Regions from separate parts of the Pseudoalteromonas sp. MIP2626 genome, predicted to be linked through region 2. Evidence: predicted binding sites of a transcription regulator. Region 2 holds the regulator's gene; each other region holds the start of a gene.

Region 1 (7,016 bases), on a different contig from region 2:
GTTAGTTATTTTAAATGCGTTAGCAGCACAGCAAAAAGGTGCAACCATTTTAAGCCGCACGCGCTGTATTAAAGCAGTTCGCAATAACAATAATTGGAGTGTGACCTTAGAGCAACAAGGTAGCAAAAAGCAATGTTCTATAGTTGCTAAAGGAGTTGTTAATGCAGCGGGCCCTTGGGTTGCATCACTTTTTGATGAGGTAATTACTGGGCCGTCGCCACATAATATTCGCTTAGTTAAAGGCAGCCATATTATTGTGCCGCGTATTCACACTGAGCCGCAGGCCTATATTTTACAAAATAAAGATCAGCGTATTATTTTTGTTACCCCATTTGAAGATGACTATTCACTGATTGGCACTACAGATGAAGAATACAGCGACAATATAGCAGATGTAAAAATTAGCGATAAAGAAGTCGATTACTTAATTGGCATTACTAATAATTACTTTAAAAAACAACTTACTCATAACGACATAGTGCATACCTTTAGTGGTGTACGCCCCTTACTAAATGATAACTCATGCGACGCACAAGCCGTTACTCGCGACTACAAACTGATATTATCGAGCAATAATAACCAGGCACCAATGCTAAGTGTATTTGGTGGGAAAATTACCACTTATCGCAAGCTCGCTGAAAACGCAGTAAACGAACTCGCCAGCTTTTATCCGCATATGGGCCAAACATGGACAAAAAACACTCCATTACCCGGTGGCGACTTTTCATCAAAGGTAGTATTAAAGCAACAACTACAGGTAAAGTACGCATGGTTGCCTGAGTTTATTTTAAATCGCTTTATACGCAGTTACGGTACTGGCACTTATACCCTACTTACAGATGCCCAAAGCGTAGCTGATTTAGGCCAGCATTTTGGCCATGGTTTATACGCCACTGAAGTAAATTATTTAGTTAATAGCGAGTGGGCTAGCAGCGCCGAGGATATATTGTGGCGTCGTAGTAAGTTAGGTTTGCGTTTTAATACTGAGCAAATAACAGCGCTGAGCCAGTATATTCAAATTATAATGGCTCAATACCGCTGTAAACATTTACCAAACTAGCTAGCCGGGGCTAAATGCTCATTAAGTGACGATTTTTCAGATACTGAAAGCGATTGCTTTGCTTTTGCTGCAAAATCGTAACGTACCAATACCGTTTTACCAACTGCACAGCAGTTACCTTGCTGGTGAGCTTCTTGGCGTAATACAAATGAGCTGGTACCTACATGCTCTACTGAGGTTTTAATGGTTACTTCATGGCCATAAAATAACTCACCAACAAACGACACTTCGACTTTGGCAATAATTAGCTTCCAGTCATGTGGGTTTAAATCTGGGGTAAAAAACCTAAAAATAGGCGCACGCGAAGCTTCAAACCATACAGGGAGTACGGTATTGTTAATATGTCCTAGCGCATCTGTTTCACTAAAGCGCGGCATCACTTTTTCAATAAACATAATAATCCAATAATAATTATATAAAGGTAAACTATGACGGACTTTATTCGCGTATACAATAACGCGCTCAGCAATGACTTTTGTGATAACTTTATCACTACCTTTTCTCAAAGCCCGCATATAAAACAAGGGATGACATCTGGCGGTATCGATTTAAATAAAAAAGATAGCCACGACTTGCACTTAAACAATCATCCAGAATACGTTGAGCAATTAAAACATATTCAACAAACCACTGCACAGTATGTTTTTAAATACATTGAAGAACATATTTTTATTATGATTGGTGCCTTTGGCCTAAAAGTGTATCACCCTAAAAGTGGCGAACCTGTTGACTTAACACACGCAAACTTTGATGAAGTGGGTAAACCACAACTGCCCTTATTAGTGCAGCAAATTTTTAGGCTAGGAAATATTCAGGCGCAAAAATACCAAGTTAATAAAGGCGGTTACCCGTATTGGCACAGCGAAGTTTATCCGCAGTTAAATCATAACGAGGCGCTACATAGAGTATTGCTGTTTATGTTTTATTTGAACGATGTTGAACAAGGTGGGGAAACGGAGTTTTATTATCAAAAGCGTAAAATTGCGCCTAAAAAAGGCACTATGGTAATAGCGCCCGGCTACTTTACTCACACTCACCGTGGCAATAAGCCAGTATCTAACGATAAGTATATTTTAACCTCGTGGGTACTGTTTAACCGCGCAGAGCAAATATACGGTGCGCCAAAGAGCTAGCGCACCTTTTTTATGTATATTAACCTAGTAGCTCATCAAACAGATTAAATAACTGATCAAGCTCTGCGGTGGTGTTGTAGTGCATGCAACCAATGCGCACTACGCCACCTTTATCAAGTACGCCTAATTGCTCACACAAACCTTGCGCGTAAAAGTTGCCGTCCCATACACAAATATGTTGCTTACCTAAACATTCAGATACAGCGCGCGGCTCTAAACCTTCAAAAGTTAACGCAAAAGTAGGCGTACGCTCATTTAAACGATCTAAGTCATCTATACCAAACAATTTAATACGCGGGTAATTAACTAAGCGCGTTAAAAAGTACTCACTCAGCGCCATTTCGTGTTGCTTGGTTTTGGCAAAAGCCGCAGCTAATTTATCACGGCGCGAATGACTATCATCAAGCTCACTAATATCAGCAATGTAGTCAACCGCAGCAATTAGACCTGCAAGTGCTTCAAAGCTTTGCGTACCGGTTTCCCAGCGCCCAGGAATAACGTCCTTGGCAGGCTCAACTTTATAAGGCGTAAATCCTTCAAGGTGCTCTTTTTTGCCATAAACCATACCTAAATGCGGGCCAAAAAACTTGTACGCAGAGCAGGCTAAAAAGTCGCAATCAAGCGCTTGTACATCTACAAGTTCGTGCGGTGCATAATGTACGGCATCAACATAAACAAGTGCGCCTACGTTGTGGGCAAGCTCTACAATACGTTTAATATTGTTAATTGAACCTGTGGTATTTGAAGCATAAGTTACCGCTACCAGCTTAGTATTACTGTTTAGTAAACTCTCGAACTGCGCCATATTGAGTGTGCAGTCGGTTTCGTTAATAAGCGCAGTATTAACTTTAACACCTTTATCTTCTGCGGCTTGCTGCCACGACGAAACGTTAGAAAAGTGATCCGCGTTAGTGACAATTATTTCATCACCCGTTTGCCAGTCGCGTGAAATTGCGCGGCTAAAGCTAAACGTTAAGCTGGTCATATTCGGACCAAATACAATTTGTTGTGAGCTGGGCGCATTGAGTAAATCGGCAGCAGCTTGGCGAGCATTTGCCATTAGCTCAACGGTTTTATCGCTTGAGAAAAATGCTCCACCTAAATTTGAGTTGTAATAACCCAAATAAGCAGTCATAGCGTTAAGTACCGATTGCGGTACTTGCGAGCCACCGGGGCCGTCTAAAAACACGGGAGATTTACCATTAACGCTTTGCATTAATGCCGGAAATTGCTCACGTAATTGCGTTATATTCATGCTCATTCCTTAAGAGGTTAATACAAAGCAATCCAGGTAACCTGGCTTACTGGCATCAAGTTTATTCATTGGAGTAGCGTTATGCCACACTTGACGGTCGTTAATTACTGCAAACATACCGTCTTTTATAGCCATTTTAAAACAGGGATCGGCTTGCTTGTTTTCGTATACAAGCAATTCACCGCCCTCTAAGTTTTCATGCGATACTCCACATACACACACATGATCAAAACCATCTTGGTGCACGCCTTCTGGCGCTGCAGGCGTATCACTATCAATGGCTAACATACGAAATTGGTGAATTTCGATATCACGTTCTTCATCAATCCCGGTAATTTGACGAAACTCATTCACAATACTTTTCATGCCCGCTGACTCAAGTAGGCTTTGCTCTAAATTTTCGTAACTACGCTCAACATTACCCTGAAAGGTATTAATTGCATCATCTTGTACAAATGCTTTTGTTGCTTGTAGCTTTAGCTCACCATTTTGTAGTTTAACTACAGAGTAACGGCGTTTACGAAAGGCACCATCTGCATAAGGATTAGTCGGCAGGTTATCAAAAGAAGGCTTAACCAAATCAATATTTGTTTGGTTAATAAAACGCAGCTGCAGTAAATTCTGGGGGTTTAAAGCGGTCATAAAAATCCTGCTATAGTAATTATAATATTGCAGGGATTTTAATGCATGCAAAGAGGATTTATTGCTTTATTATTTAACTTCAAAACAATTAACCACCAAAATTAATACAATAAATGCAAAAAAACAACATTAACTATCTAAAATTTATTTTTGCCAATAAAAAACCCGCAAAAGCGGGTTTTTAAATAAGCTGTAAAAATTAGACTGCTTGTTGAATGATCACGTTGTCTGCTTTTTTAGTGTAAGCAGGCATGCGATGGAAGTTCAAGTAGCGATATGTATCTGACGCTGTTGCATTGATCTTCGCTGCATATTCTTGATACTCAGCAGCAGTTGGCAATCGACCGATAATTGCCGCAACTGCAGCAAGTTCAGATGATGCTAAAAATACATTTGCACCATTACCTAAACGGTTAGGGAAGTTACGTGTAGAGGTAGACACTACCGTTGCTTTATCAGCAACACGTGCTTGGTTACCCATACATAATGAACAACCTGGAGTTTCTATACGTGCGCCAACACGACCAAAGATGCCATAGTAGCCTTCTTCAATTAGTTGGTCTTTGTCCATCTTAGTAGGTGGAGCAACCCAAAGCTGAGTAGGTAGTTGACCTTTAAAGCCATCTAGTAACTTACCAGCCGCGCGGAAGTGACCAATGTTAGTCATACAAGAACCGATGAATACTTCATCAATTTTCTCGCCAGCAACATCAGAAAGTAAACGCGCGTCATCTGGATCATTTGGAGCACAAAGAACTGGCTCTTTAATCTCAGCTAAGTCGATTTCAACTACGTGAGCGTATTCAGCATCTTTATCTGCTTCCATAAGCTCAGGATTAGCTAACCAGTCTTGCATTGCATTAATACGACGTTCAATTGTACGTACATCGCCATAACCTTCAGAGATCATCCACTTAAGCATAACAATGTTTGATTCTAGGTATTCAGAAATAGACTCTTTTGAAAGCTTAACCGTACAACCTGCAGCTGAACGCTCAGCAGATGCATCTGATAATTCAAACGCTTGCTCAACAGTTAGGTGCTCAACGCCTTCAATTTCTAGTACGCGACCAGAGAACTCGTTGATTTTACCTTTTTTCTCAACTGTTAATAAGCCTTGCTTGATACCGTAGTAAGGGATTGCATGTACAAGGTCACGTAATGTGATACCTGGTTGCATTTCGCCTTTAAAACGAACCAAAATTGACTCAGGCATATCAAGAGGCATAACACCTGTTGCTGCTGCGAATGCTACTGCACCCGAACCAGCTGGGAATGAAATACCTAATGGGAAACGTGTATGCGAATCACCACCAGTACCTACGGTATCTGGTAATAACATACGGTTTAACCATGAGTGAATAATACCGTCACCTGGGCGAAGTGAAACGCCGCCACGGTTCATGATGAAATCAGGAAGCGTGTGATGCGTGTTTACATCAATAGGTTTTGGGTATGCCGATGTATGACAGAAAGACTGCATTGTTAAGTCTGCAGAGAAACCTAAACAAGCTAAATCTTTAAGTTCATCACGTGTCATAGGACCTGTTGTATCTTGCGAGCCAACAGTTGTCATTTTAGGCTCACAGTATTGACCTGGGCGAATACCTGCAACGTTACATGCTTTACCAACCATTTTTTGCGCTAGTGTAAAGCCTTTATCTGATACTTCAGTTGCTGTTGGTACTTTAAATATATCAGTAGCACCTAAACCAAGTGATGTACGTGCTTTGTCTGTTAAACCACGACCAATGATTAGTGGAATACGACCACCAGCACGAACTTCATCTAAAATCACTTCAGATTTAAGTTCAAACTTAGAGATTACTTTATCTGTACCATGCTGCTTAACAACACCTTCGTATGGGTAGATGTCAATTTGCTCGCCCATGTTAAGTTCATCAACATTTAGCTCAATTGGTAAAGCGCCAGAATCTTCCATAGTGTTAAAGAAGATTGGTGCAATTTTATTACCTAGACATACACCGCCAACACGCTTATTTGGTACAAACGGGATATCATCGCCCATAAACCAAAGCACTGAGTTAGTTGCAGATTTACGTGAAGAACCCGTACCAACAACATCACCAACGTAAGCTAGTGGTAAGCCTTTAGTTTTTAATTCTTCTAGTTGGGTGATTGGGCCTACTTCGCCTGGTTTGTCAGGAGTGATACCGTCACGTTCAATTTTTAGCATAGCTAAAGCATGTAGTGGAATATCTGGACGAGACCATGCATCTGGTGCAGGTGACAAGTCATCCGTATTTGTTTCGCCTGTTACTTTAAATACAGTAACTGAGATCTTTTCAGCAACAGCTGGTTTATTAGTAAACCATTCTGCATTTGCCCAAGACTCAATAATTTGCTTAGCGAATGTGTTACCCGCTTTTGCTTTTTCTTCTACATCGTAAAATGCATCAAACATTAATAATGTGTTTGAAAGGCCTTTTACTACGATAGGTGCAAGTGTGTCGTCATCAAGTAGGTCTATCATAGGTGCGATATTGTAACCGCCTAGCATAGTTCCTAATAATTCTGCCGCTTTTTCTTTAGAAAGTAGTGGAGAATTAGTTTCACCTTTAGCAACTGCCGCTAAAAACCCTGCTTTGATATAAGCTGCATCATCAACACCTGCCGGTACACGATTAGCAAATAAGTCGAGAATAAATTCTTCTTCACCAGCCGGTGGAGTTTTGATTAATTCAATAAGATCAGCCGTTTGCTGAGCATCTAATGGCGCTGGTACGATACCTAACGCGGCACGTTCTTCTACGTGTTTACGATATTCTTGTAGCACAATATTGCCCTCTTGGTGACGTGAAAGTATTCGGTAGCGCTTCATAAGCGCAATGTTACCCAATACTTATAGTATTCTAACGCTTAATTATAAAGCTTTTATAGGTAGATGAAAATCTATCCAGTTCAG
Region 2 (7,016 bases):
CCGTGTGCTTGAGCCATACGACTTAAATATAGGCTTGTTACTCACTGGCAGTGTATTTACCATTATTTTTGCTTATGTAGTGCGTTTTTACGCAGTAGCACATGGCGCGATTGAGTCGAGCTTTTTACGCATTAGCCCCTCTCTCGACATGGCTAGCCAATCTATGGGCAAAAGCCAAGGCCATACGTTACGTTTGGTGCATTTACCCCTACTTAGACGCGGGTTGCTTACTGCGGCTTTGCTGGTGTTTATTGAATGCATGAAAGAGCTACCTACGGCTTTGTTACTTAGGCCGTTTAATTTTGAAAGCTTAGCTACGCATGTGTTTCAGTATGTGAGTGATGAGCAATTAGAGCTGGCTTCTATATCGGCATTATTTATTGTGCTGGTTGGATTTATCCCTCTGTATTTTATTAACCGTTCTATGGAGCAACGTAGTTAAATGAGTAGTTTGATTTTACAAGGCGTGAGCTATCAATATAATGGTACTAAGGTTATTCACGAGCTAAATTTAACCATAGGTAAAAACGAAATAGTGTGTTTGTTAGGTGCCAGTGGTTGTGGTAAAACCACCACCTTAAAAGCAATTGCAGGGCTAATAGAAACGCAACAAGGAAGCGTGTTTATCGATGGTAAGCTGGTGAGTAACGCCAATACATTTATCTCGCCAGAGCATCGTAATATTGGCATGATGTTTCAAGATTATGCGTTATTCCCGCATTTAACCGTGGCACATAATATTGCTTTTGGCTTAAGTAAAATGAGTAAAGAGCAAAAGCAACAGCGCGTTGATGAAATGCTTAAGCTGGTGCATTTAGTTGGCTGCGCCGACAGGTATCCGCATCAGTTATCGGGTGGGCAACAACAGCGCGTGGCGATTGCGCGTGCACTTGCTTACAAACCAAGTTTACTATTACTTGATGAGCCGTTTTCGAATATAGACACTCAAGTACGCTTTGAATTAATTGCCGATATTCGCCGCATAATTAAAACTCAACAAGTGTCGGCAGTATTTGTTACCCACTCAAAGGAAGAGGCTTTTGCATTTGCAGACACGCTGGCTATTATGCACCAGGGTAAAATAGCTCAACAGGGCACCCCAGAACAGCTTTTTGCTAAACCAAGCTCAAAGGAGGTTGCAGAGTTTCTGGGTCAGGGCATATACTTAAGCGCAGAAGTGTTAACAGCAACTGAATATAAAACCGCTTTTGGCCTAGTTGAGTCGGTTATTGCGCACCAGCATCAGGCTAATATAGGAAAAATATATGTGCGTCCTCATCAAATAGAGCTAATGAGCGACAATAAAAAAGATAGCCATAGTGAACGCGCCACCATATTAAGCAGTCGTTTTATTGGTTCGGCTTATGTTTACACTGTAGTTATTGCACAACAAGAAATAGAAGTTGCAGCGCAATATGGCCAGTCATTTGTTCAAAATGAGCAGGTTATAATAAAAATAAAACCCCACACGGTGAATTTTTTCGAATCATAAATTAATTTGTTATTCGCTGTGTTTATCTATTTATAAGCTAAGGAATAACAATGGCACAAGCGCAATCAGGGATTTGTGCTGAAGCAAACTTACACGGTTTGCATTTATTTTTTAATGTGTTTGATGGCCAAGATGAGTCATTACGTACAAAGCTCAAGCAAGTAAGCGCTATTGAGGAAGAGTTTAGCGATCAGTTTTCTGAATCTATGCTTTCTTGTATGGTGGCTATTGGTGCACAGTATTGGCCGCATATTTTGCCAGAGTATATCCCCAGTGAACTACAAAGCTTTCCTAATATAAATCATAATGAACACGCAATGAGCGTGCAGCCGTGTGATTTGTTTGTGCAAATACGTTCAGACCGCGAAGACGTCAATCATTTATTTGCACTGCAAATTTTAAAGTTATTTGCACCAGACGTAGAGCTGGTGGAACAAATTCGTAATTTTAGATTTTTAGATGGTCGCGATTTCAATGGTTTTATTTATGGTGGCAAAATGCCGCATGGCCGACAAAAGCGGGCAACGGCGTTAATAAATAAACCAGGTAGCTTTGAGGATCAAGGCAGTTATATTCATGTGCAACGTTATAAGCACGATCTAAGCGTATGGCAGCATCTATCGCTAGATGAGCAAGAGCAAATAATAGGCCGCACTCGCTTAGACAACACTCTTATAGCCCCAGCGCTTGAAACCAGCCATGCACAACGCAGTGAATTAAAAGATGAGCAAGGCCAGCCAATATTACTTAATCAAGGCATGCCTTATGGCGATGTTTACGAGCAAGGAATGCTGTCAATTACTTGCTCGGCCAGTGGAACCGCATTTGAACAGGTATTAAAAAGTCGTTTAGGTGAGGGGGAGTGCTATGATCATTGGCTTGATTTTACTCAAGCCGATATGGGGTCTGCGTTTTTTGCACCGTCAGTTGGGTTTTTAAAACAGTTATAACGCATGTTTTAAATACTAAACCGTATCAAATAAAATACGTACCCGCTCTAGGGTTAAGTCTATTTCAGATATTTTAGCTGGGGCAATAAAAATAGTGTCGTCGCCAGCTATAGTACCTAACACGCCATCGGCTTTACCTAATGAGTCAAGTAAACGCGCAATAAGCTGAGCCGCGCCTGGACTGGTACGGATAATAATCATCATTTCGTTATGCATTATATCAATAACAAGCTGGCGCAGCGGGCTTTTTGCTGTGGGTACGCCCATTTCTGCTGGCAAGCAATACACCATTTCTTGTTTGGCATTGCGCGTTCGTACCGCGCCAAACTTACTAAGCATGCGCGACACTTTACTTTGGCTTATATTGTCAAAACCTTGCTCTTTTAACGAATCTACTATATCGCCTTGAGAACCAAAGTTTTCTTCTTTTAAAAGCGCTTTAAATGCTTTTACTAACGCTTCCTGTTTGTCTTGTGGTTGCATAGTTTTTATTTGCTTTTTATTATCCATGCCGCAAATTCTACACAAAAACGAATAATTATGCAGCAGTTGTTTATTTAACTTGCCAGTTTACTGTATTCAGGCCAAATGTTTTTACAACTATGGTCTAAAATATTACGAAAATAGGCAGGATAAATTTGTTTTTAGTCGCTAATTTCTTTATCTTAGAGCCATAAATATTTCCTACCTCAAATCACGGAGAATTCCAATGAAAGTTGCTGTATTAGGTGCTGCAGGCGGTATCGGTCAAGCGTTGTCTTTATTATTAAAAACAGGCTTACCAGCTGGTTCTGAATTATCACTATATGATGTTGCACCAGTAGTTCCAGGTGTTGCGGTTGATCTATCTCATATCCCTACAGCGGTTAAAGTAGCTGGCTTTGGCGCTGATGCGTTAAATGAAGCGCTTAAAGATGCTGATATCGTACTTATTCCTGCTGGCATGCCACGTAAGCCAGGTATGGATCGTGCAGATTTATTTAATGTAAATGCTGGCATCATCAAAACGTTAGCAGAAGGCATAGTTGCAAGTTGTCCTAAAGCGTTAGTAGGTATTATTACTAACCCAGTAAACGGCACTGTACCAATTGTTGCTGAAGTATTTAAAAAAGCTGGTACTTACGACGCTAAACGCGTATTCGGTATTACTACGCTTGACGTTATTCGTTCAGAAGCATTTGTTGCTGAACTTAAAGGCGTAGACGTAGCAACTGTTAAAGTTCCTGTAATCGGTGGCCACTCAGGTACTACTATTTTACCTCTACTTTCTCAAGTTGAAGGCGTGAGCTTTACAGATGAAGAAGTTGCAGCACTTACTCCACGTATCCAAAATGCGGGTACTGAAGTTGTAAATGCTAAAGCGGGTGGCGGTTCAGCTACTTTATCAATGGGTGCAGCAGCAGCTCGTTTTTGTATGTCTTTAGTTAAAGGCCTACAAGGTGAAGACGTTGTAGATTACGCGTACGTTGCTGTTGAAAATGGCGATGCGGAGTACTTTGCACACCCAGTACGTTTAGGTAAAAACGGCGTAGAAGAAATTCTTTCTTACGGCGAACTAAGCGCATTTGAAACAAAAGCAAAAAATGACATGCTTGAAACACTGAAAAAAGACATCAAAGAAGGTGTTGATTTCATGGCGTAATAGCCAAAATCAAGTGACAAAAAAGCCTGCGTTTGCAGGCTTTTTTATTGCTCGGAATTTAGCTAACCTGCACCCAGGTTAGCTACACATAAAGGCAGTAAAGTTAGTGATCGCGATCAACTGCAATACGGGCAAGGCTCACAAGTGCTTGTTTATATTCAGACTCAGCTAAAAAGTCTAAGCAAGCAATGGCTTTGTCGGCTTCAAGTTCGGCCTTTTGCATCGTAAATTCAAGCGCATTGGTTTGTTTAAGTGCCGCTAAAATTTCTTCAAGATGATCCATGCCATTACTGTGCTCTATAGCGTCACGGATCAGCTGTGTTTGCTGCTCATTACCATGTTGCATTGCATAAATAAGCGGCAGAGTTGGTTTCCCTTCGGCTAAATCATCACCAATATTTTTACCTAATTGATCTGCATCTGCGTTGTAATCAAGTACGTCATCAACGAGCTGAAACGCAGTACCTAAATGCATGCCGTATAGGTTAAGCGCATCAAGCGTAGCTTGGTTTTGCTCAGTAATAATGGCCGCAAGGCCTGTCGCGGCTTCAAATAGCTTAGCGGTTTTAGAGTAAATAACCTGCATATAACTCGCTTCAGTGGTGTCGGGGTCATTACAGTTCATTAACTGTAATACTTCACCTTCAGCAATAATGTTAGTTGCATCTGCAAGCACTTGCATTACCTGCATTTTACCAAGGCCAACCATAAGCTGAAATGAACGAGTGTAAATAAAGTCGCCCACTAATACGCTGGCAGCATTACCAAACTCAGCATTTGCTGTAGGCGTGCCTCGGCGTAAGTTAGATTCATCAACAACATCATCATGTAATAGTGTTGCGGTATGAATAAACTCAACAATAGTTGCAAGTGTAATATGATCTTTACCCTGATAACCCAATGCTCTGGCCGCTAGTATTGCCAACATTGGGCGCACGCGCTTGCCGCCACTGTTTACAATATACAAGCCAAGTTGGTTAACTAACGCCACATCTGAGCGCATTTGCGCATGTATAAGTTGATTGACGTCATTCATATCGTTTTCGATTAACGCCTGGATAGCTTTTATATCCATTGATCTCCGAGCCAATTTTTATGTGTGAACGGCGCAGATTGTACAACAAAAAAAGCACTAGCTCGATATTTTGTGACGATTCCCTGAAAAAACACGGTTAACATCGCTAATTAGCACTTAAATACGAGAGATAGCTGATTAATTAGCGTACAAAGTGTGCTGTAATTTATGTTTATTTATTATCCGTTGTAGTGTGTGTTTAGCTAAGGCAAATTATTTTCACTAATCGTGAAAAAGCGCTTGGCAAAAGGGCTATTTAATATAAAATAGGGGAAATATTGAATTGCTCTCAATGCAGCTACTTTTTATTCATTTTAATTACAAAATAGGCTTGCTAGTTATTACGCCGTAGCGTAAACTTCGCGCCCTATCGAAGAATATTTTAGTTGCGTCGATTTGAGGGCGCACAGACGGAGTTAATTATGTACGCGGTTTTCCAAAGTGGTGGTAAACAGCATCGTGTGACTGAAGGTCAAACGATTCGTCTTGAAAAATTAGACGTTGAAACTGGTGCAGCAGTAGAATTTGATTCAGTACTTTTAGTTGCTGATGGTGAGAAAATCGAGATTGGTGTACCGTTCGTAAACGGTGGTAAGATAACAGCTGAGGTTGTTTCACATGGTCGCGGTGAGAAGATTAAGGTTGTTAAATTTAGACGCCGTAAGCATTCTCGTAAGCAAATGGGCCATCGTCAATGGTTCACAGAAGTTAAAATCACTGGCATTAGCGCTTAATTAGAGGTACTTAGAAATGGCACATAAAAAAGCAGCTGGTAGTACTCGTAACGGTCGTGATTCAGAAAGCAAACGCCTAGGTGTTAAGCGTTTTGGTGGCGAATCAGTTCTAGCGGGTAGCATCATTGTTCGTCAGCGTGGAACTCGTTTCCACCCTGGTACAAACGTAGGTATCGGTAAAGACCACACTATCTTCGCAAAAGCAGATGGTAAAGTTCAGTTTGAACAAAAAGGTCCTTTAAACCGTAAATACGTAACTATCGTAACTGAGTAATCAGTAAGATAGTTAAAAAACCCCGCCTTTGCGGGGTTTTTTGTTTTCATTATTTTACAATATATACCCAAGCCTGCAATTATACCTATGGGTTTAAGTAGCGGGCTCTTTAACGAAGTTATAGAGCGATCTAATTCGTAAAATGGTTCAAATATTTATGCCAATTGGTATTAAGTTGGCTTGGGTATATAATAGTGTTATTAACAAGCCAATCCCTAAAGTGAGTAATCATGAAGTTTGTAGATGAAGTAGAAATTCGCGTAGAAGCTGGAGACGGTGGCGCCGGTATCGTGTCTTTCCGTCGTGAAAAATATATCCCAGAAGGTGGGCCTGACGGTGGTGACGGTGGTGACGGTGGTAGTGTTTATCTACAAGCGGATGAAAACTTAAATACCTTAATTGATTACCAATTTGAACGCTTCCATAGAGCAGATCGCGGTACTAATGGCCGCAGCCGTAACTGTACTGGTAAAAAGTCTGACGATTTAATTATTATGGTGCCTGTAGGTACACGTATTATGGACGTTGATACGCAAGAGGGATTAGGGGATTTAACCCAACATGGCCAAAAGATTTTGGTGGCAAAAGGCGGTTTCCATGGCTTAGGAAATGCGCGTTTTAAATCAAGTACAAACCGTGCTCCGCGTCAAAAAACCTTAGGGACAGAAGGCGAAGTACGCAACCTTAAACTAGAGTTATTGTTACTAGCAGATGTAGGCTTATTAGGTTTGCCAAATGCAGGTAAGTCTACCTTTATCCGTAGTGTATCGGCAGCAAAACCAAAAGTAGCAGATTACCCATTTACGACGCTTATTCCAAATTTAGGTGTGGTACGTCCTGAAGCTAATA
Region 3 (7,016 bases), on a different contig from region 2:
CTTACTTTTACTTTCGTAAGTTGCAAAGCTAATAGTTTGGGTTTTATTTATTTTACTGTGATAGTCATCGCCCAAAATATATTTAACGCTGGTGGCTGCATTAATAAGACGATTATCGAGAGTGTTAATTACATCACTGCGAATGGTGCTATAAGTATAATAAACACAGATAATTAAACTGATTAAAAACAGCATAAAAGCGCTTATTAATCCATTTATTCTTAGTTTTCCTTGTAGCATATAATTCCCTTTTTATTGTTAAATTAATTATACGCAAAAAAAACAAATGCCCAATGACTTAATTGATTTTGAATTAAAAAGATAAAAAACAGCCAAAATTAGTATTATTTGTCATGTCATTTAGCGTTTTTATGGCTTTAAGCGAGACATTTTCTTAATATTGCAGTAAAGTTAGCGCAATTATTAAAAACCCTGTTACTAAAATAGCACCTTAATTTAGTGTGTATAATAGAGTAACAGGCGTTTTAGCCACACACTAGGTATTAAGATGGATCAAAAGCGTTTTGCCGTCGCCTCTAAAGAAAGCCTTAAGCGTATATTTACTGTACCTGAAGCGCCAGACTCAACTTTAAGCAAAATAGAGCTTGAAATATCGAGTAATTTAGCAGGTTTTTTAAACGAAAACATTGCGGCAATTGAAAAACCATTACACGAAATTGAAAAAGACTTTCAGTCGGCGATGATCCCAGAGGATCCAACGTTTGTATCTGCTTATGCGCAAGATATAATGGAGCAGCTGGTTGCACACTCTGTGCATACCGCAGCGCCTAGCTTTATTGGCCATATGACTTCAGCTTTACCTCATTTTTTACTACCACTGTCAAAGCTAATGGTAGGGCTAAATCAAAACCTAGTAAAAATAGAAACCTCTAAAGCTTTTACCCCACTTGAGCGCCAAGTGCTTGGAATGATGCACCATTTAGCGTACGGGCAGCAAGACGAGTTTTATGCTAAATGGATGCACAGTGCAAAAACATCATTAGGTGCATTTTGCTCAGGCGGTACTGTAGCCAATATTACGGCGTTATGGATTGCGCGAAATCGCTTATTAAAACCTGATGGCGATTTTAGGGGAATAGGCGCACAAGGCTTAATTGCCGGTATGCTGCATTACGGCTATAAAGGCTTAGCTATTTTAATTTCTGAGCGAGGCCATTATTCGTTAGGTAAAGCGGCTGATTTATTAGGAATTGGTCGTGAAAACTTAGTGGGTATTAAAACATGCGAAAACAATAAAGTTGATGTTAATGCCATGCGCGAAAAAGCCTTAGAGCTTGAAGCGCAAGGTATTAAAGTAATGGCCATTATTGGAGTAGCGGGTACCACAGAAACCGGTAATATCGATCCCCTTGAAGCGATGGCAGATTTAGCACAAGACATTAATTGCCACTTTCATGTTGACGCTGCATGGGGCGGGGCAACTTTGTTATCTAATACCCATCGCCATTTACTCAAAGGTGTTGAGCGCGCAGACTCAATTACCATTGATGCACACAAACAAATGTATGTTCCTATGGGAGCTGGGTTGGTGTTGTTTAAAGATCCAACCGCTACCGATGCAATTGAACATCATGCAGAGTATATTTTACGTAAAGGCTCAAAAGATTTAGGTAGCCATACACTTGAGGGAAGTCGCCCGGGTATGGCAATGTTAGTACATGCTTGCTTACGTGTAATTGGCCGTAAAGGCTACGAAATGCTAATCGATCGTAGTATTAAAAAAGCCCATTACTTTGCTAATTTAATTAAAGCAGATGAAGATTTTGAGCTGATCTCAGAGCCAGAGCTGTGCTTATTAACGTATCGTTATGTGCCTAAGCAAATAAAGCAGGCAATTGCAGATGCTGATCCACAAACACGGATTGATATTTTTGCCTCACTTAATCGCTTTACTGCAAGTATGCAAAAACGGCAACGTGAATCAGGGCGATCATTTGTATCACGTACGCGTTTAACGCCTACTCAATACGATAATCAGCCCACCGTGGTATTTAGGGTAGTACTTGCTAACCCACTTACATCAGGCGTTATTTTAAAAGAAATTTTAGCAGAACAAAAAGAGTTGGCTAAAACAGATCCGGTATTTAAAAAGTATTTAAGCAAGTATATGTAATTAAAATATTAGCTTAAATAAAAAAGACGCTATTTAGCGTCTTTTTTATTTTTATAATCGCAATTAAGAAAAGCTAAAACAACTCGCTTTAATTATATTAGTGATAATTTGCTGTGAAGGCTTAATTTTTTCCATTGCTAAAAATTCATCAGGTTGGTGCGCTTGGTTTATAGAGCCGGGGCCCATTACTATGGTTTCACAACCAAGCTGTTGAATAAATGGCGCTTCTGTACAGTAGTTTACTGCCACCGCTTTTTGCCCCGCTATTTTTTCGGCTAGTTTAACCAAAGCGCTATCGGTGCTACCAGTAAATGCAGGAATTGGTTCGTGTAAATCAATTACGCTTACGGCATTAGGGTATTGCTGGTTTATTTCGTGAGTTGTATCAAGTACTAACATTTGCAGTTCTTGTACGCTTAAGCCCGGTAATGGGCGCATATCTATATGCATTTCGCAGCAACCACAAATTCTGTTCGCGTTGTCGCCGCCATGAATATTACCAAAATTTAAGGTTGGATAGGGTATTTCAAAGTGTTCTATTGAATATTTATGCTTTAACTGTTCTTTTAAGATCAGTAGTTTTGTAATCACTTTGTGCATTACTTCGATGGCGTTAACACCACGTTCGGGATCTGAGCTATGGCCTGAGCGTCCGACTACTCTAATTGCGGTACTCATATGCCCTTTATGTGTAAATACTGGAGTCATATCAGTGGGTTCGCCAATTATACAGCGATCCGGTTTTAAATTTGGATGTTTACAAATTTGTTGAGCACCGGCCATTGTTGTTTCTTCATCGGCGGTGGCTAAGATCAAAATGGGCTGAGTTTGCTGCTTTTCATCAAGTTCACTAAGAGCTTGCAGTACAAAAGCAAAAAAGCCTTTCATATCAATACTGCCTAAGCCATATAGTTTATTGTTGTGCTCGGTCAATTTAAATGGATTATGATTCCAGCGGCTATCGTCAAATGGCACTGTATCGGTATGGCCAGCGAGCATTAATCCACCATCGCCTTTACCGCGTTTAGCTAATAAATTATAGCGACCTTTGCCGCCTTCTAATTCGATTATTTCACAGCTAAAGCCTAAGCTTTCACACCATTGTGCCAGTAATTCAATAACATTTTTATTACTCATACACAGGCTATCTTCAATGGCACTAATAGAAGGCGCTGCAATTAATTGTTGGTACATAGAAATAAATGAAGGCAAAGACATAAAAAATCCAAAATAAGTAATCAATTTAATTGCATAACAATATAAAAGTATTTATGATGAATATCAATTCACTTTTTAAGCATAAATATTTTAAAAGTAGCGCCATGAAAATAATACGACGATAATCAACATTCATTAATTAATTAAAGTCTTAATTAGCCCCAGAGCTAGTTTAAGCGAACAACATGGATAAGTAGTAACTAATTTTAAATAACGAGTAAACAATGAGTGTAGTGATTATTGGCGCAAGCGGTTATAGCGGCGCAGAACTAGCAAGTTTAGTTGCTAAGCACCCTAAACTAATTTTAACTGGCTGTTATGTATCGCAAGGTAGCTTAGATAAAAATAAATTGCTGAGTGATTTATACCCCGAACACTTAGGGCTACTCGATCAGCCTTTACTGCCTCTTAGTGAATCTGCTTTTAGCGATATTGAAAACAGCGCCGATTACGTGTGTTTATGTACCGATCATAAAGTAAGCGTAGATTTAGCGCCGCGTTTTTTAGCCATGGGTAAAAAGGTATTTGATTTATCTGGCGGGTATCGCCTTGCGAGCAATGACGACTACGTTACTTATTATGGCTTTGAGCACCAACATCCAGAGTTATTAAATCAAGCTGCTTATGGTTTAGCTGAGTGGAATAGCGATGCTATTGCCGCGGCGCAATTAGTAGCCGTAGCGGGTTGTTATCCTACGGCTGCGCTTAATGCACTTAAGCCTTTGCAGCAGGCCGATTTATTAACTGAGCAAACAATTATAATTAATGCGGTATCGGGTGTAACCGGCGCAGGGCGTAAAGCTAGTATTGGTACCCATTTTTGCGAAGTGTCGCTTGCCCCTTATGGTTTATTTAATCATCGTCATGGCCCTGAAATAGAGCAACACCTTGGTCACAATGTTTTATTTACCCCCCATTTAGGTAATTTCCCGCGTGGTATTTTAGAAACTATTTATGTGCAATTAAAGCCTAATGTCACCATTGAGCAAGTAACACAAGCGTACCAAGTACTTGCCGATGAGCCGTTAATTCGTTTACTGGGCGATAAAATCCCCTCAATTAAAGGCGTAGCTAAACAGCCATATGTAGATATTGGCTGGCAGCAACAAGGCACACAGTTAATTGTTATAGCTGCCATTGATAATTTATTAAAAGGCGCTGCAGGACAAGCTTTGCAGTGTATTAATTTATCAATGGGATTGGCGCATACCACAGGCTTAAAAGGATCGTTTTAAATGAGTAAAAAAACCTGGGTAATTAAACTTGGCGGCGCTGTACTTAATACAGAAAACGCGGCTAAAGCATTATTTTCAGTACTTAATGAGCAGCACAACGCGCAGTTTGTCATTGTGCATGGCGGAGGCGCGCTTGTAGACACTTGGCTTAAAGACGCTGGTTTTGCCAGTGCAAAGCATCAAGGTTTACGTATTAGCCCTAAAGAGCAAATGCCGTACATAGTGGGTGCGCTTGCAGGTTGTGCTAATAAACAATTAATGAGTGCGGCAATTAATGCTGGCCATAAACCAGTTGGTTTAAGTTTGTATGAAGCTGGTGTTACTGCCACGCAAAAACTAAAAGCATTATGTTTAGTGGGTAAATGTACCAGTAACGATGATTCGATTATTAACGATTTACTAAAAATTGGCCGTATGCCAATTGTCAGCTCAATTGGTTTTGACTTGCAAGGGCTTTGGTACAACGTTAATGCTGACGAAGCCGCCGCTGCAATTGCCAACAACTTAAACGCAGAACTAATATTTATGACCGATGTTGAAGCAGTGCTTGATGCAAATAAGCAGCCTTTACATCAACTAGATACAAAACACATTGATACTTTAATAAATGAAGGAGTGATTGTGGGCGGGATGGAGGTCAAAGTTAAGACCAGTCTTCACGCTGCCCAACACTTACGACGCGGTGTGTATATTTCCAGCTGGCAAAAGCCAGAAAACTTAACAGCTTTGCTGCAAGGCAAGCATGTCGGAACTAAAATTACACCATAGGTTTATTATGTTTGAGAATTTTTTAACGGGTTTAGAATTAGACCAACAAGGCGCACTTAACTTATTAAAGCTAGCGCAAGATATTAAAGCAAACCCTAAAAAATACAGCCAAGTATTGGCTGGTAAGTCAGTGGTTACTTTATTTGAAAAACAAAGCTTACGTACACGTTTATCGTTTGATATTGGTATAAATCGCTTAGGCGGCCATGCTGTGTATTTAGATCAACAAAATGGCGCGATGGGTGCACGTGAGTCAGTAAAAGATTTTGCTCTTAATATTTCTACCTGGGCAGATGGTATTGTAGCGCGCGTAAATCAGCACAGTACATTAACCACATTAGCGCAGTATTCATCGGTGCCAGTAGTTAATAGCTTGTGTGATTTATATCATCCTTGCCAAGCACTTGCTGATTTTTTAACACTACAAGAAGTGCATGGCGATGTGAGTCAATTAAAGTTAGCTTATTTAGGTGAGGGCAACAACGTAACGCATTCATTAATGTTGCTTGCTGCAACATTAGGTACAGACTTTGTTGCCGTTACGCCTAAAGGATGTTCTCCAGATTCACAAATTCTGAAAAAAGCGGAACAAATAGCAGCAATGAATGGTGCATCAGTAATGGTGAGCGACAGAGTAGAAGCTGCTGTTGGTGCAAACGCAGTATACGCCGACACTTGGGTATCAATGGGCGACACCACACCACTTGAGTTAGTAAAAGAAAAATACATGCCTTATCAATTAAATAAAGCATTATTAGAGCAAACCGGTGCAACAACAGTGTTACATTGCCAACCGGCACACCGTGAGTTCGAAATTACCTCTGAGGTAATGGACGGTCCAGCGTCAAAAATTATACAACAAGCCGAGAATCGTATGCATGCGCAAAACGCTCTGCTAGTTACATTATTAAATCCAAATTTTGTTAAGGAACACCTATGAGTTCATTTAAAAAAGTCGTTTTAGCCTATTCAGGTGGACTTGATACGTCGGCCATTGTGCCATGGTTAAAAGAGAATTACGGCTGTGAAGTTATTGCCTTTGTGGCCGATGTTGGCCAAGGTGCAGAGGAACTTGAAGGCGTAGAAGCTAAAGCTATCGCATCGGGTGCTTCTGAGTGTTATGTAGTTGACTTAAAAGACGAAATGGTAAGTGATTACATTTACCCTACGCTTAAAACAGGCTCAATTTACGAAGGTACTTATTTATTAGGTACGTCTATGGCGCGCCCAATTATTGCTAAAGCACAGGTAGAAATTGCGCGAAAAGTGGGTGCAGATGCACTTTCTCATGGTTGTACAGGTAAAGGTAACGACCAAGTACGTTTTGAATCGTGTTTTGCAGCGCTTGCGCCTGATTTACAAGTAATTGCGCCATGGCGTGAATGGGGTTTATCAAGCCGTGAGTCATTACTAGATTACTTAGCTGAGCGCGATATTCCATGCTCGGCATCGGCTACAAAAATTTATAGCCGTGATGCAAACGCATGGCATATTTCGCACGAAGGCGGCGAACTTGAAGATCCATGGTGCCAACCAAGTGAAAAAGTGTGGACCTGGACAAACTCTCCAGAGCAAGCGCCAGATAAAGCTGAACTAGTAACACTAAATGTAGTTGAAGGTGAAGTTGTTGCAGTAAATGGTGAGCAGCTTAAACCTTATGA

What was found. The regulator ArgR, encoded in region 2, controls arginine synthesis, uptake and breakdown. The targets are predictions, from matches to a motif close to ANTGAATANNTATTCANT.
Region 1: the regulator ArgR is predicted to act here: its motif matches at 4,151-4,168, upstream of HC000_RS08100 (2OG-Fe dioxygenase family protein).
Region 3: the regulator ArgR is predicted to act here: its motif matches at 3,408-3,425, upstream of argC (N-acetyl-gamma-glutamyl-phosphate reductase).

Annotation. Positions count from the first base shown of each region.
Region 1 is NZ_JAATTW010000013.1:55,383-62,398, reverse strand. Features, by position in the region: gene glpD (glycerol-3-phosphate dehydrogenase) at 1-1,060, shown strand, start outside; gene HC000_RS08115 (acyl-CoA thioesterase) at 1,057-1,455, opposite strand; gene HC000_RS08110 (2OG-Fe(II) oxygenase) at 1,489-2,193, shown strand; gene HC000_RS08105 (cysteine desulfurase-like protein) at 2,213-3,448, opposite strand; gene HC000_RS08100 (2OG-Fe dioxygenase family protein) at 3,458-4,090, opposite strand; gene acnB (bifunctional aconitate hydratase 2/2-methylisocitrate dehydratase) at 4,290-6,887, opposite strand.
Region 2 is NZ_JAATTW010000003.1:24,061-31,076, forward strand. Features, by position in the region: gene HC000_RS02910 (iron ABC transporter permease) at 1-442, shown strand, start outside; gene HC000_RS02915 (ABC transporter ATP-binding protein) at 443-1,492, shown strand; gene HC000_RS02920 (Dyp-type peroxidase) at 1,543-2,442, shown strand; gene argR (transcriptional regulator ArgR) at 2,458-2,925, opposite strand; gene mdh (malate dehydrogenase) at 3,152-4,084, shown strand; gene ispB (octaprenyl diphosphate synthase) at 4,188-5,159, opposite strand; gene rplU (50S ribosomal protein L21) at 5,582-5,893, shown strand; gene rpmA (50S ribosomal protein L27) at 5,910-6,167, shown strand; gene cgtA (Obg family GTPase CgtA) at 6,398-7,016, shown strand, end outside.
Region 3 is NZ_JAATTW010000020.1:10,607-17,622, reverse strand. Features, by position in the region: gene HC000_RS10115 (GGDEF domain-containing protein) at 1-240, opposite strand, end outside; gene panP (pyridoxal-dependent aspartate 1-decarboxylase PanP) at 509-2,134, shown strand; gene argE (acetylornithine deacetylase) at 2,198-3,352, opposite strand; gene argC (N-acetyl-gamma-glutamyl-phosphate reductase) at 3,577-4,587, shown strand; gene argB (acetylglutamate kinase) at 4,588-5,355, shown strand; gene HC000_RS10090 (ornithine carbamoyltransferase) at 5,363-6,295, shown strand; gene HC000_RS10085 (argininosuccinate synthase) at 6,292-7,016, shown strand, end outside.